2 regions of the Virgibacillus ihumii genome follow, and region 2 is predicted to be linked to the other one. Evidence: predicted binding sites of a transcription regulator. Region 2 holds the regulator's gene; the other holds the start of a gene.

Region 1 (7,991 bases), 210 kb from region 2:
AGGCACTACATGATGTTGGAATAGACTATCTAACACTGGGACAACCTCTAAGCACTCTTTCAGGAGGAGAATGCCAGCGGGTTAAACTTGCTGGCGAGTTGCACAAAGGGGGAAATGTCTATATTTTGGATGAACCCACCACAGGTCTGCATATGTCGGACATCACCAACTTGTTGGACATTTTAAATCGTCTGGTTGAAAACGGAAGTTCTGTAATGGTGATTGAACATAACATGGATGTCATAAAACAAGCGGATTGGATTATCGACCTCGGCCCTGATGGAGGAATCAAAGGTGGGGAAGTTATGTTTGAAGGTACTCCCAAGCAAATGTCAGGGGAAGGTCAAACATTAACAGCACGGTATCTCAGAGAAAACTAACCAGTATTCCACAAAAGGGCGCTAATCTCTAATAAGGATTGGCGTTGATATTGCATCATGGGATATAAACAATTCGAGGGCGAGAATGAAGAACAATTAAATTTAGAAATGAAACGTATTCAGAATTTGTTTTTCGATTCATTGATTGAGTTTAAACAGCTAATTGACATAGATCCACACTAATTAAAAATAGGTTGCGTTTCTTGTATGTTCAAATTAAATTATACCATATATTTTCACAAACTATCAGTCTTTATTTTTTCTTTTTTATTGGTATTATTGTGCATACCATAGAATGGAGGTAGATGGGTGATTGATTATAAAATAAAAACAAAAGAAAACTTTACTGAAAAAGTAGGGGAACTAGTATGGATGCTTGAACATTCGAGGGAAATTACATGGAGTGAAGTCTCTAATTTAAACCAAAGCGATTTAGATTACTTACCAAATGATAATTCAAATTCAATTGGTTCTCTTTTATCACATATTGCCTCAATTGAGTATGTTCATCAAATTATTTCGTTTGAAAAAAGAGATTTAACAAAAGATGAATACCTAAAAAGGGGAACATCTCTGGAGTTAGGAGATAAGGCAAGAGAAGTGATTAAAAATCATTCTATTGATTATTATTTAGATGAATTAACACAAGTTAGAGAAAATACAATAACCCATCTTAAATCCAAGGATGATAACTGGTTATTTGAGGAGAATAAATGGGATAATGGCGTACCTTATAACAATTATTATCTATGGTTTCATGTTATGGAAGACGAAATCAACCATCGTGGACAGATCAGAACAATCAAAAGATTGTTGGGAAATAGGTAAACCTTGTTCAACTATACGATCGGGCGTCATTCCGCAATAAGCCTTGGCGCCCAATACATACGCAAGTTCTAAGCTATATTTCTTTAATGTTATTTTGCAATTTGGGTAGCCCATATTGGGATGGATAGAATGCTTGCCTATGGATTGAAATATCCACAGTTTTAGGATACTCATTTGAAAAGTATCTGAGTGGTTTTTATTTATACGAACGGGCGCAAGAATTGTAAATGAGTTCAGGAAATGAATAAAGGATCAATTAGGTTTGCTGAAAAGATAGGGATGAGACAGAAGATGCTAAAATGGATCAAGATTATGAAATTATGCATTTTAGGAAGGTGGGGTTGATTTGTTAATAAAACCAAACAAATTGCAAAAGGGAGATAAAGTTGCGACAGTAAGTCCCTCTTGGGGAGGGGCAGGGGACGCAGAACTTAGATGGCGGTATGAGCAAGGTGTAAAGAGGTTGGAAAATATTTTTGGACTTGAGGTTGTTCCAATGCCCAATAGTTTGAAAGGTTCTGATTATATTTATGAGAATCCACAGTCACGTGCCGAAGATTTAATGGAGGCGTTTAAGGATAAAAGCATTAAAGGAATCATTGCTAATATTGGTGGTGAAGATAGTATTCGTTTACTACCGTATATTGAATTCGATGTAATTCGTGAAAATCCTAAAATTTTTATGGGCTATTCCGACGTGACAGTTTCTCATTTGTTTTGTCTTAAAGCAGGAGTAAGTTCCTTTTACGGTCCAGCCATTTTGACGGATTTTGCTGAAAACGTTGAAATGGATCCCTATACTATTGAAATGTTGAAACGCACACTTTTTTCTGATGAAGTTATTGGTGAAATCAACCCTGCCCAAAAATGGACGAGTGAACATTTGGAATGGGATGCAGTAAATAAAAATCAACGACGAACAATGCAACTAAATACAGGATATGAAGTGCTGCACGGATCTGGAGTTGCACAAGGGAGACTTATTGGCGGTTGCATCGACGTTTTGGAGTTCGCAAAAAGTACAGAAATCTGGCCAGAACCAAAATATTGGGAGGATAGCATTCTCTTTTTTGAAACCTCCGAAGAGAAACCGGAACCCGATCTTATAAAATATTGGCTTCGTAATTATGCCGCACAGGGCATACTGCAAAAGGCAAGCGGTTTAATCTTCGGCAAACCAATGGATGAGAGGTATTATGAATTATATAAAGAAGTCATTCATCAGGTTATGAGGGAAAATAATTTAGAAAACTTACCTGTTCTTTATAACCTGAATTTCGGTCATACTGAGCCAAAATTAGTTTTGCCGTATGGTGCAATGGCGGAGATTGATTGTTCCAAGAAAACTTTTTCAATTCTGGAAAACGGAGTTAAGTAGTGTAGAATATAATCAAACTTGATATTCATCCAAAAAGCCAGTTTTCTGGTGATTATCCTTAATGCTATGCGGCTAAAGAGCTTTAACCGCAAAAACATGAAAAAAGCGCAAAAACTTTATACGGCTCCAGCACATGCTTAAGCATGACGCAAGAGGAAAATACGTGAAAGACAACATACGCAAAACAGCAGATGTATTAGTAAGAACTAGCCATTCACTTGTAGCGAGTCTTGTAGGGCCTGTGCTTGTATGAGCTAATAAGTAAATTTATCCGGAAAAAATAGACATTATTTTTCAGCAAACACCAACAAGACAGGATAAATAGTAAGGGAAATATCGTACGTTTAGACGTAGAAATAAATGGGGATATTACAACAATGAATCTATATAGACGGTGGCGCGGGAAAATGGAGCGCCGATAGAGGAATATGACAAGAAAGATTAAGCCTTTGATTCAGTTAGAGGAAACGGCGAGATAAAACCAGCTGATTAAGCTGGCTTATTCAAACAAAGATCATGAATTAGAAGAAAAAAGAAATTTTAATGATTAAAGTTTGAAAGAGATAAGCTCTTCCCAGAAATAGAGGAGAAAGGGTTTTTGTCAGACAAAAATTCACAATAGCCACTTGTCCATTTTTACCGGGGGAACAAATCAAACGTCATAAAGTCGTCATGGGTTGCTTTTCGGAATGTAGGAAGATGGCATTTAATTAACAGCTAAACTTTGAATAACGGTGACTCCCTTTTTCAGTTCACAGAATTTCTAATTACTTAAATCAATCCAGCTAGCTCAGACCCCAAACAGATCGGAGGCAACCTTATGGGAGACAAAGACAACCAGGAATTATCGCACCAAGCCAACAGCACACCAAAGGAAGTTGAAAGGCAGTTTTTTCTTCCATCACAGGTTATGCGGACGTTCGGTGAAAAAGGGAAAGAGCATCTTAATAAAAATATGCCATCCCAGTTCATTCTGTCTTTAGCAGCCGGATCATTTATGACCTTTGGGGCTGTTTTTTCGGTATTGCTTTCTCTCGGCGTTGATGCTAAAGGACTGGCCTATTTATTGCAGGGACTTGGATTTGCAACAGGTTATCTAATGGTATTTATATCAGGATCTGTTTTGTTTACCGAAGTGAATGTGCTTTTGCCAACATATTATTTGCAAAAATCTTATTGGAAGAAACATAAATACCTTAAATTCTGGGTTGCAACCTATATTGGCAACATTGCAGGCGCGTTGTTTGTTGCCCTGTTAATAATTGGTTCAGGCTCCATGACACCTGAATTCACGAAAGGACTTGAAACCCTTCTTGGTCATAAAATGCAATTTGCTGAGCATGGTTGGATTGGCTGGATTCAGGTCGTTTTGTCGGGGATCGTCGCCAATTGGCTTATTGGCATGGCTGCTTTTTTAACAACCTCGGCCAGAGATATGATCGGCAAAATTATGGGCACAGCGTTGCCTGTTACCCTTTTTGTGGCAGGTAACTTTCAGCACAGCGCGGCAAATATGGGCTATTTTAGCCTTGGTCTATTTGCATCCGACAACTATGAATGGTATGAATATTTATTATTTAATCTCATCCCGGCAAGTATTGGCAATATTATTGGTGGTGCCATCTTTATTTCCTTGCTCTTTTCTTATGCATATCGGAAAGAGATCCGGAGATAAAATCGGATCAGACCGGCTGCCATAGTCGATAAACTTTGGAAGCTCGGTGACTGCCAATAAAACCCGTTTTGGATCAGGAGTTAACTCTTTATACAGTCGGGTAAGGACTGGCTTTTAAATGATACCATTATAAGGGGAAGTTTTGGATTTCCCATAAGGGAAGGTTTTCTAAAAAGTATTTCACGGTTATAATTTTCTTATGTTATAATTGGTAATACAAACGGATGTTCGCAGAGGGTGTTAGTCATGCAGCCTAAAAAAGGCAAGGTTATTTTTCATGTCGATATGAATTCGTTTTATGCTTCCGTGGAAATGGCCTATAATCCAAAATTGAAGGGGATACCTTTAGCTATTGCCGGCAATCCCGAAGAGCGAAAGGGAATTGTTGTAACGAGCAGCTACGAAGCGCGGGCCAAAGGTGTCAAAACAACGATGCCGTTATGGCAGGCAAGAAGGTTGTGTCCGGAACTGCGTGTGCTTCGTCCGAATTTCGATCGGTACCGGACTGCTTCACGGGAAATCTTCAAGATGATGGCTGAAATCACTCCTCTCGTTCAGCCGGTTTCCATTGATGAAGGGTATATGGATGTTACGGATAGTACGGAATTTGGAACCCCGCTGGAGATTGCTGATAATCTGCAGTCCAGGATTAATCGTGAATTGGATTTGCCAAGCAGTATTGGCATCGCTCCGAATAAGTTTTTGGCGAAGATGGCTTCTGACATGAAGAAGCCAATGGGAATTACTGTATTACGCAAACGTGACCTGCCGTACAAACTTTGGCCGTTGCCAATTGCAGAAATGTATGGAGTAGGTGAAAAAACTGCCGAAAAATTGCAAGCAGTTAATATCAATACCATTGGAGATCTGGCAAAGGGGAAACTATATCAACTAAAACAGGTGCTCGGAATAAACGGTGAACGTTTGCAGAACAGAGCCAACGGTATTGATACAAGGGCAGTGGATCCGGAAGCTGTACATGAATTCAAAAGTATTGGCAGCTCACAAACATTGCCGGCTGATACAACAGATGATACCGAGATTCGGCAGTTGATGGGCAAGCTTGCTGATAATGTGGAGCGGCGCATGAAACGGAAACAGGCTGCAGGAAGAAGTATTCAGATTACCATCCGCTACTATGACCGGAAAACCATTACCCGGAGCAAAAAGCTGCAGACCTATATTGAAAACAAGGACGACATTCTGTATTTTGCTAATGAATTACTGCATAAGCACTGGAATCTGGAGCCGATCCGCCTGCTGGGAATTACTGTTCAAGACGTGGAAGAAAAGCAGTATATTGCTAAGCAATTGGATTTGTTTACGTATGAAAAAGAAGCGGATAAAGAAAAATTGTACGACACCATCGAAAAGCTGACCCAAAAATACGGGAAAAGTACCTTCAAACAATTAAAAAACGATGAAAAAGACGATCAACAGCCAAGAACAAGCTTTCAAAAAGATTTTTTGGATGATTATCGCAAAAAATAGCAAGGTTATTGGTAGAAAATTTCCATAAAAACTGTCTCGCTCACTATGTAATGAAGTGTTAATCAAATACTATAATTGATCTTCCTAAGGACATAGATTCGGAATACGATCCGAGTCTATGTCCTTTTTAGTTTGCATGTAATATCTTATAAAATTATTTAAATTTATTGTTGAATAATTATGCAATAATATGTATAATTATTCTCAAATCATTTTACGGGGGAGATATTCATGAAGGTAGGAATTATCGGTGCAAGCGGTTATGGCGGTGTAGAATTAATCCGCAACTTGCATAACCATCCAAAGGTTTCACTTGAGTTGCTGGTTTCCAGTTCGACACAGGGCGAACAGCTCACGGATCAATTTCCACAGTTGCACAATATTATGGAGCTGCCACTGAATGGATTTAATGAAAATGAAATAAGTTCACGGGTTGATATTTTATTTTTTGCAACTCCAGCCGGTGTAGCCAAGGATCATGCCCCCGGTTTTGTAGAAAAAGGAATTCAATGTATTGATTTATCAGGAGATTTTCGATTGAAGCGCGGAAGTTTATACGAAGAATGGTATAAAGATGCACCAGCCCCGCAAGAATATCTCGACATGGCAATTTATGGGCTTCCTGAATTATATCGGGATGAAATTAGTAAGGGTAATTTTATTTCAAACCCTGGCTGTTATCCAACGGCAGCATTACTTGGGATGGCTCCATTGTTGAAATCAAATTTGGTGAATTATTCCACACCGGTTATTGTTGACGGAAAAACAGGCGTTTCCGGAGCTGGAAGGAAGCCAGCAAAGGGGATGATGTTTTCGGAGATTAATGAGAATACGAAAGCATATAAGCCTGGAAGTCACCGGCATGCACCCGAAATGGAACAGATTGCTGCGGATATATCTGGCAAAGAGTCAGCGGTTATTTTTAATCCGCACCTTGTTCCGATGACTAGAGGGATTTTATGTACGATATACATACAGTTGAATGAGACGATCAAAAATGTGGCAGTCAATCAACTGTACGAAAATTTTTATCAGGATGATTTTTTTGTAAGGGTGCGTCCTGAAAAAAGTTTACCCGCAACTAAAGATGTCTATGGAACAAATTTTTGTGATATTGGTACTTCAGTTGACCAGCGTACAAATGTATTGTCTGTTATTTCCGTTATCGACAACCTAGGCAAGGGTGCAGCAACACAAGCGATTCAAAATATGAATCTTATTAACGGATGGAATGAACAAACAGGTCTTGATGTGGTACCTGTTTATCCATAAGGAGGGAGTGATTCATGGTGGTAGAAACCAAACAGCCTATTAATAATTTGAGCGTCATGGAAGAGGGAGTTACAGCACCAAAAGGGTTCCATGCCGGTGGGTTGCACTGCGGCATGCGTCGTAAACGGAAGGATTTGGCCTGGTTGTATTCAGAAGCTCCCGCAAATGCAGCAGCTGTATATACTACTAATCTATTTCAGGCCGCACCGCTTAAAGTCACAAAAGAAAGCATAGCCACCGAGCAATTGCTGCAGGGATTAATTGTGAATTCTGCGATAGCCAATGCATGTACTGGTGAACAAGGACTTCACAATGCATATCAAATGCGCCATTGGTTTGCTGAAAAAGTGGGGTTGAAAGACCATGATGTTGCAGTGAATTCAACCGGTGTTATTGGTGAACAACTTCCAATGGATAAGCTTAAAAATGGAATTGAACAAATTACGATGGAAGAATCCATCGATGAAAATTTTAATCAGGCAATATTGACGACAGACACATTTACCAAGTCCGCTTCGGTACAGTTGCAAATAGATGGTCGGACTGTAACCATCGGGGGTTCTGCGAAAGGTTCCGGAATGATTAATCCGAATATGGCAACAATGTTTGCTTTTTTGACCACAGATGCGGCAATTGAAGCAGAGGCACTTCATTGTGCGCTTCAATCCACCGTCAACAAGACATTTAATGCAATCACCGTTGATGGAGATACGAGCACAAATGATACCGTGATGGTTATGGCTAATGGAATGACTGGTAACTCCACTATTACGATGGATAATGAGGGAGACCGTCAACTATTCCAACATGGTTTATCTCTTGTCTGCACTGAACTGGCAAAACAGATTGCGAGTGACGGGGAAGGGGCTACCAAACTGGTGGAAGTATTGGTGAAAGGTGCTCTGCTGCAGGAAGATGCACAAGCAATTGGTAAATCAATTGTCGGGTCCAGTCTGGTAAAAACAGC
Region 2 (7,991 bases):
ATTCACATCAATACCTTTTTCTTTCAGTGCATCTTTTGCTTTGACAGCAAGCTGCACTTCAGAACCAGTCGCAAGTAGTAATGCATCAGGTGTTTCTTTATCTGATTTACTTACAACATAAGCACCTTTTTTGACACCTTCATATGCATTTTCCTGTGTACCTTTCAGTGTAGGCAGTCCCTGTCTGGTCAGTACCAGGGCCGTCGGCTTGTCTTCTGCCTCAAGTGCAAGTCTCCAGGCTGCCTGTACTTCATTTCCATCTGCAGGACGAATCAATGACAGGCCAGGCATTGCCCGGAGTGACGCCAACTGTTCGATTGGTTCGTGAGTTGGACCATCTTCCCCTACTGCAATCGAATCGTGTGTAAACACGTACGTCACTGGTGTATTCATAATTGCCGATAGACGAATTGCCGGGCGCATGTAGTCACTGAATACAAAGAAAGTACCGGCATATACTTTTAATCCGCCATGCAATGCCATTCCATTGGTTGCGGCAGCCATAGCAAATTCACGAACACCAAACCAGATGTTCTTACCTGCGTGATTTTGCAACGAAAAGTCTTCTTCATTTTTAACCGTTGTTTTGTTGGAACCTGCCAAATCTGCACTGCCCCCAAAGAAATACGGAACAGCTTTGGAAATTTCATTGAGTACCTCTCCTGAAGTGGCTCTGGTTGCTGCAGAATCTTTCCCGGCCTCATAGACGGGAAGATTTTCGTTCCAGTTTTCCGGCAGTTCACCTTTCATCGCAAGTTCCAGTTCCCTCGCAGCGTCGGGATATTTTTCTTTATAGGAAGCAAATAGAGCATTCCAATTATCCTCAGCGTCTGCTCCATCTTTTCCGATTTTTTCATTAAAGTCAGCATATACTTCTTCCGGCACATGAAAATCATCATGTGTCCATTTATAATATTCTTTTGTCAATTTTACTTCATCCGCACCAAGTGGAGCACCATGTGAAGCAGCAGAAGCCGATTTGTTTGGCGAACCATAGCCAATAACCGTTTTAACCTCGATTAACGTAGGTTGTTCCGTGTTTTCTTTTGCCTCTTTAATCGCATTGCGGATTTCCGTCAGATTATTACCATCTTCTACGCGAATAACCTGCCAGCCATATGCCTTGAAGCGGCTTTCCGTATCGTCGGAAAATGCACGATCCAAGTCACCGTCAAGCGAAATGTCATTGGAATCATACAACGCGATGAGTTTACCTAACCCCAAATGGCCTGCAAGGGATGCAGACTCATGTGAAATACCTTCCATCAGATCGCCGTCACTCACAATTGCGTACGTGTAATGGTCGACAATGTTGATATCCTCTTTATTATAAAGGGAAGCTAAGTGTGTCTCGGCCATCGCCATCCCTACTGACATAGCAAGTCCTTGTCCAAGTGGTCCTGTGGTTGCCTCTACACCATCTGTGTGATGAACCTCCGGGTGTCCTGGTGTTCTAGAGCCCCACTGACGGAATGATTTTAAATCATCAATCGTTACGTCATAACCGGACAGATGCAATAAACCGTATTGCAGCATGGAGCCATGACCAGCCGATAATACAAAACGGTCACGGTTAAACCATTTGGAGTTTTTCGGATTGTGGGTCATAAAGTCGGTCCATAACGTATAGGCCATAGGGGCAGCCCCCATCGGCAAGCCCGGGTGACCTGAATTGGCATTTTCAATAGCATCAATTGCCAAGGTACGAATTGTATTAATCGATAGTTGTTCTGTGTTCTGTGACAATGAAATTCCCCTTTCCGATTCAATTCTTGTTTGTATCCTTTTTTATTCTATAACGAAAACATACTCGTAACAAGTTTTTTCAGGAGCCCATTGATATATATGCTACGTCAAATCCGGAGCACCATTGGGACAATTACCAATAACCAATCAATGCTTTTTATTACGTTCCTGTAAATCCCGCACTTTTTTTGGTGTGACATCATTGCCTTCGCGGTCCATCACAGTCATCGACTTGAATTGATTTTTAAATGATTTGCGGACATTCTTCAAATATTCCTGTCTTAACTCTTTTTGTTCCGCTTTTTCAGCGTCAGTCAGTCCTGATTCTTTTGATTTTTTAGCAAGCTCATTTATACGATTCAATTTTTCTTTTGAAATCATGCAAACCCTCCTGGTCACTGCATATTGGATAAGCCCGGCATTCAACCCAAATTTGTAATGAGTGCCGAAGTCTTCCTTAATAAGGTATTGTTTCATTTATAATATCTGACATTAGAAAAAAGGCAAGAACATATTGGTGTTCCTGCCTCTCAATACTACCTTTTATATAGAGCAGATTCAAGAATTTACGTATTCCTGATATCTGCGATGAACTGTTGCTTTAGAAACGGAATAACCTAAATTATTAAGCCTGCGGGTTATTTCTTCGAAGGTCATTTCATTCTGTCTTAATTGAACGACTTCTTCAATTGGGAACACTACCCTTTCACGGCCGGGTGCCTGATTACGGTTGGTTAAATTTTGACCCGGATTAAAACCATCACGGACTGCCCGTTTCATACCGCGCCTGATTTTAGCATTTTGAAGTTTACGTTGATACTCTTCGACGATGCCGACAATTTGCAATACCATGGAATCAGATTCTGAAACTTCCACTTCTCCACCGTGTAAACTTGTATATATAGGCACTTTTAATTTCTGTAATTGATGAAATAGTGCAATTTTGGTATTTCCTCTGCCCAGTCTTGTTTCATCCTGTATCAGCAATATATCTGCTTGTCCATCTGAAAAATAATCAAGCATTTCAAAAATACCTTCTCTGTCAATCTCATAGCCGCTTTCCTGTTCTTCAATAGCTGTTATGATCGTAAAATTATTCCTGTTTGCCAATTTTATCAGTTCTTCCTTTTGTCTGGCTAAGGAGGTTTCCTGTGCCTTCTTGTTGGTACTTACCCTGCAATATATGACTGCTCTCATTGGAATAACTCCTTGTATTATGCACTTGTAACCATTGTAAAATATAAAAACACCAGCGCCAATGCAAAAGCAACTATATAAAATACATCTGTCTTCGTAATCTTTTCAAACATATTTATCAGTCCCTTCATCGTAAATTTAGAACCTCTGTTCGCATCTCTATATTTCATTATATACGAACAAATGATCTTGTCAACCTTTTTTCGAACGAATGTTTGCTTTCCCTAAATTTTAATGATAAACTATCATTAATAAATACTATGCGCGAGGTGTTTAATAGATGAACAAACTATCCAAGAGGCAGCAGGCAATACTCGACTATATAAAGGAACAGGTAAAAGAAAAAGGATATCCACCTTCCGTTCGTGAAATTGCAGTAGCTGTGGGACTTGCATCCAGTTCGACAGTACATGGCCATTTAGCCAGACTTGAAAGCAAGGGATTTATCAGAAGGGATCCAACAAAACCAAGAGCAATCGAAGTCTTGGATCTATCCGAAGATATGAACATACCGCAGGAAGAAGCACGCTATGCGCCAGTAATAGGTAAAGTAACAGCTGGTTTACCGATTACTGCTGTGGAAAATATTGAGGAATTTGTACCGCTGCCCAGTTCAAGTGCCGGACCAGATGACAATTTATTTGTTCTGGTCATAGAAGGTGAAAGTATGATTGAAGCTGGTATTTTGGATGGTGACATGGTGATTGTAAAACAGCAGAACACAGCACAAAATGGAGATATTGTTGTTGCCATGACGGAGGAGGACGAAGCAACGGTTAAACGATTCTTTAAGGAAAAGAACCATATTCGTCTGCAGCCGGAGAATGCTACAATGGACCCGCTCATCTATCCAAATGTAACAATACTTGGCAAGGTAATTGGATTATACCGAAATATTCACTAATTAAGAAAGCATCCGTCATTTTACTGCTGACGGATGCTTTTTCGTATCTATTAAACTAGCAAAATGTGTCTTTCGGCTTTGGTACCGACATGCCAAACAACGGTCGTAAATAAAGCGCGAGGAAAGTACCGGCAAGTGCCATAATCATCCAAACCCAACCATGAAGGCTGAATGAAGCAATCCCGCCAAAATACGCACCGATATTACATCCAAAGGCAATCCTTGAACCATACCCCATCAGGATACCGCCAATTACCGCAGCTGAAATTCGTTTCAATCCAATCTTTCTAAGCGTAAAAATACCTCCGGCAGTTGAAGCCAAAAAGGCGCCAAGAATAACGCCAAAGTCCAGGACACTTGTTGAGTGCATAAGAACAGATTGATCCAATGAAGCGGCACGTTCGCCGGACCAATAAACCCATTCGGTGACATCGATGCCGAAGAACATTGCTATTTTGGACCCCCACAGAGCAAAAGCAGATGTAACACCCCAAGGGGTACCTCTTACCAATAACGTTAATGCATTAAAAACCGCTAATAGAATTGCCGCAACCCATAACGGCCACGATCCACGCAGTATTCGAACCCAGCCTTTTTCACTTGGCACCGGCTTTATAACAGGTGGTGTTCGTTTTTTGTCAAAATAGTATGCAGCCCCGAAAATCAATCCAAAAAGAATGATCTGTACAGCCCAGGCACCAACATACCCCAAATCCGTACTGGTTGCCAGTGAAATTGCCGGAAATGATGGTGTTTCATTAACCCAAAAATTCCAATGCCATGCTCCCAGCACAGAACCAACAATAAATGCAAGCAGTGTTACGAACATTGCAGTACGACCTCCGCCAACCGCATATAGTGTTCCGGATGCACATCCACCGCCAAGCTGCATGCCTATTCCAAATATAAAAGCACCTACAACAACACTCGTTCCAACAGGGGAAACATATCCTGATGGGTCATTTCCGAAAAATCCTAATCCCATTGATAATATAGGAGCGAATAATGTACAGGCAACAGCCATCATAATCATGTGCGCACGCATTGCCTGCCCATTGCCAACTGACATTAGCCTTCTGAAAGCCGAGGTAAAACCAAAACGGGCATGAAATAGAGTAATACCCAAAAGCAGCCCGACCCACATTGTCATTGTATTCTTAAGCCCTGCAGTAGTCATAATTGCATAACTTAATAGTGCGATAATCATTATTCCGATTGTAATCTTCGTTTTTTGGGGAGACGGCAGAGATGGATGCTTCTCTCCACTCGCATCTTTCATGACATTACTTGGAATCGCCATAATTATAGCCTCCATTTCTCATAAATTTACTCGGAATTAATTTAAAGGCTAATACATCACTGCGTAAAAGTCAATAATGAAAATTTGTCATTAGAAAACTTGGTTTCACCAACCCTTTAGGTGACAGCCATAGTTTCACTTATCAGTAAGAAAGGATTTTATACTTTATTTGCCAACAAAAACCCTTTGAACAGTAAAATTCAAAGGATACAAGTTTATATTTATGTACGGAGTAGTTATTCATGATTTAAAGCTGTTCGAAATCTTGCAACTCCGTTAAGGACATTAACAATCATGCGTGCTGAAGAATATAAAATTCTCCAACACGCCCCTAATTAAAATTAGCTTTCATCTGAACTTGAAGTGACTTACTCTTTAACTTCTAGGTTCAAACGTTTTGCAATCGGTTTCCTCTGTTGTTCTGGCTTTCGACTGTTTGTGGGTAACAACATATATCCGGTCAGCGTTACAAATATTGCCATCGCCCCAATAAGTACAATTATTTACCTCGCAAAGTACATCCTTTGCCATTTTAACACCTCCTTCATCTTTATCATTGACAAACAAAACATAAAAAATAAAAACGATTAAATACTTTACTAATTATAATGTTTACTCAAATTAAAACACCGCGCAGATTATACTCTTTGCGGTGTTTCTAAATGGTTTATTTTTATACATTTCCATGCAAACTGACAACGGATATTTTTTCAGGCCCACTGTATTTTTTGTCAAACTCATATAACAAAACATCATCGATCTTCTATTCAAAAAGTGTTGTATATCTCTATTGCTGCAAGAGCCACAAAAATAACAATGATCGCCCCTAAAATAAGGTTATTGGCTATCCCATTTCGATATTGTTTTACTACCTTTTTCGAATTTAAAAGCAACATTAATGTAATGGCAAGAAAGGGGAGAATTGTTGCACTAAATGCCAGTCCAATCATAACAAGTAAAACTGGATCGTCCACAAATAAAAACAACATGGACGGAAACGTCAGCCAAAGCAAGTAAGCACGATAAGCAGGATCCTGTTCGGAAATATCACGATTTGAGTCTTTATCTTTGTTCTTTAATAATTGAACAAAATCTGTGAAAATATAAGGAAGCCCATTAAAAGCGGAAAGCAAAGATGTGAACGCAGCTGCCCAGAACCCAATAAGAAGTAACCAAGTAGCTACAGTTCCGAACCTTTCCCCATAAATTTCAGCCATTGTGACAAGTCCTTCACTTCCTGAAATCGATATCCCTGCACCATATAAAAATTGATAGGCTACTATCATAAGCGCAAAGCAAAATATCCCTGTAATAATATATGCTACTGCAGAATCAAGTCGCATAGTAGGAATCCATGAACCACCATACCAATTTTTTTCGCGTATCCAATAGCAATAATAGGGGATGGAAGCAGCACCGCCTACACCACTAATCAGTCCTAAGGTTTGTAAAAATGAACCCGTTGGCATTCTGGGTATCAACCCGTTCGCTAATTCTCCAATGCTTGGAAAAACCAATATCGCTGAGCCTACCACGGTAATGAACATCACAATAACAAAAAACTGCATAATACGTTCAAAATTTTGATATCCTCCAAACCATCCCACTACAAGGCCAACCAATGCATGGATGATTGCCCAACCCCATACAGGTAATACCGGAAATAGTGCTGATATAAACAGAGCACACGCAGATGTCACAGCAGCACCATAAATAAGGCCAAATAAGACAACATAGACTACATAATATCCTGACACCCAGCTTCCCAAGGACCGCCATCCTTGTAAAATGGTTTGTCCTGTTGCTAAATACCAGCGCCCTACACCTTCATTTAAAACGTATTTTAAAAATGCACCTAAAATAACTGCCCATAATAACATAAGCCCAAAATCAGCACCCGCTACAAGGGCAGCAACTAAATCACCAGCACCGACGCCAGCCACAGCTACAACCAGACCAGGTCCGATGAACGATAACTTCCTTTTCTCCGATTTTTCTACAACTGATTGTTTGGCCTCCATAGTCACATCCTTTCGTACACTTTTTTTGATTCACATTAAATTATATAATGTTCTCAATCTTACATGATTAATTCAAATCATACAATTCAGAAATTCATTTAATTCTTAAAAAGTTCTCAAATGAAATTTACTTAACGATTTGGTGCTAGTCTGAGAGGTATTCAAAGGGAAATTGTTCTATACTCAAATTTCCACGCCCTTTCTTTATACAGAAGTGTTACTATCTCCAATAATACCCCAAATACTAATACCATTTCTTTTCAGTAAAAAAGAAGAGACTGACCCCAAAAGCCACTTCATAAGTGACTATTTAGTGTCAGTCCCATCGCTTGTCGCTCACAATTATACTTACACAAATGTATTATTTGTTTTCGCAAAAAGATTCGTTCTTAGAAGTATTTTAATATAGATGCAATTGGAAAAGTTGAAAGAAAATGATACAGAAAAATACCGCCCAATTTGAATCTTACATGGACGATATTTTAAATTAATTTTTTATACTTTTTTGGGGTGAATTTGGGGTGAAATCCATTAATCAATGCATTATAATGAATACACCCCACATTAAAACCGTATTATACCGGTGTTAATAACTTGCTAAATACTGCTCCCGTTCCCATGGATGAACAGTCGTACGGAACATATCCCATTCAATTTCTTTTGCTTCCATGAAGTGTTCATGGAGATGTTCACCCAATGCTTCGACAACCACTGAGTCCTTATCCAATTCCAGCAGAGCATCCATCAACGTAGCCGGCAAATCTTTGATGCCATTTTCAACGCGTTCTGCTTTATCCATCGTATAAATGTTCTCATCAACTGA

The links. The regulator LexA, encoded in region 2, represses DNA repair genes until DNA is damaged. The targets are predictions, from matches to a motif close to CGAACATATGTTCG.
Region 1: a site for LexA is predicted at 4,479-4,492, ahead of HUX68_RS04305 (DNA polymerase IV). Genes of this name have one in related genera too.

Annotation. Positions count from the first base shown of each region.
Region 1 is NZ_CACVAN010000001.1:869,503-877,493, reverse strand. It holds partial or broken gene HUX68_RS04330 (ATP-binding cassette domain-containing protein) at 1-380, shown strand, start outside; gene HUX68_RS04325 (DinB family protein) at 690-1,208, shown strand; gene HUX68_RS19520 (DUF4260 family protein) at 1,308-1,373, shown strand; gene HUX68_RS04315 (S66 family peptidase) at 1,555-2,586, shown strand; gene HUX68_RS04310 (formate/nitrite transporter family protein) at 3,407-4,261, shown strand; gene HUX68_RS04305 (DNA polymerase IV) at 4,508-5,752, shown strand; gene argC (N-acetyl-gamma-glutamyl-phosphate reductase) at 5,984-7,024, shown strand; gene argJ (bifunctional ornithine acetyltransferase/N-acetylglutamate synthase) at 7,039-7,991, shown strand, end outside.
Region 2 is NZ_CACVAN010000001.1:658,470-666,460, reverse strand. It holds gene tkt (transketolase) at 1-1,746, opposite strand, end outside; gene HUX68_RS03225 (DUF896 domain-containing protein) at 1,894-2,127, opposite strand; gene HUX68_RS03220 (YneB family resolvase-like protein) at 2,305-2,943, opposite strand; gene lexA (transcriptional repressor LexA) at 3,224-3,847, shown strand; gene HUX68_RS03210 (YeeE/YedE family protein) at 3,903-5,147, opposite strand; gene HUX68_RS03205 (DUF1540 domain-containing protein) at 5,523-5,678, opposite strand; gene HUX68_RS03200 (Nramp family divalent metal transporter) at 5,915-7,168, opposite strand; gene glnA (type I glutamate--ammonia ligase) at 7,755-7,991, opposite strand, start outside.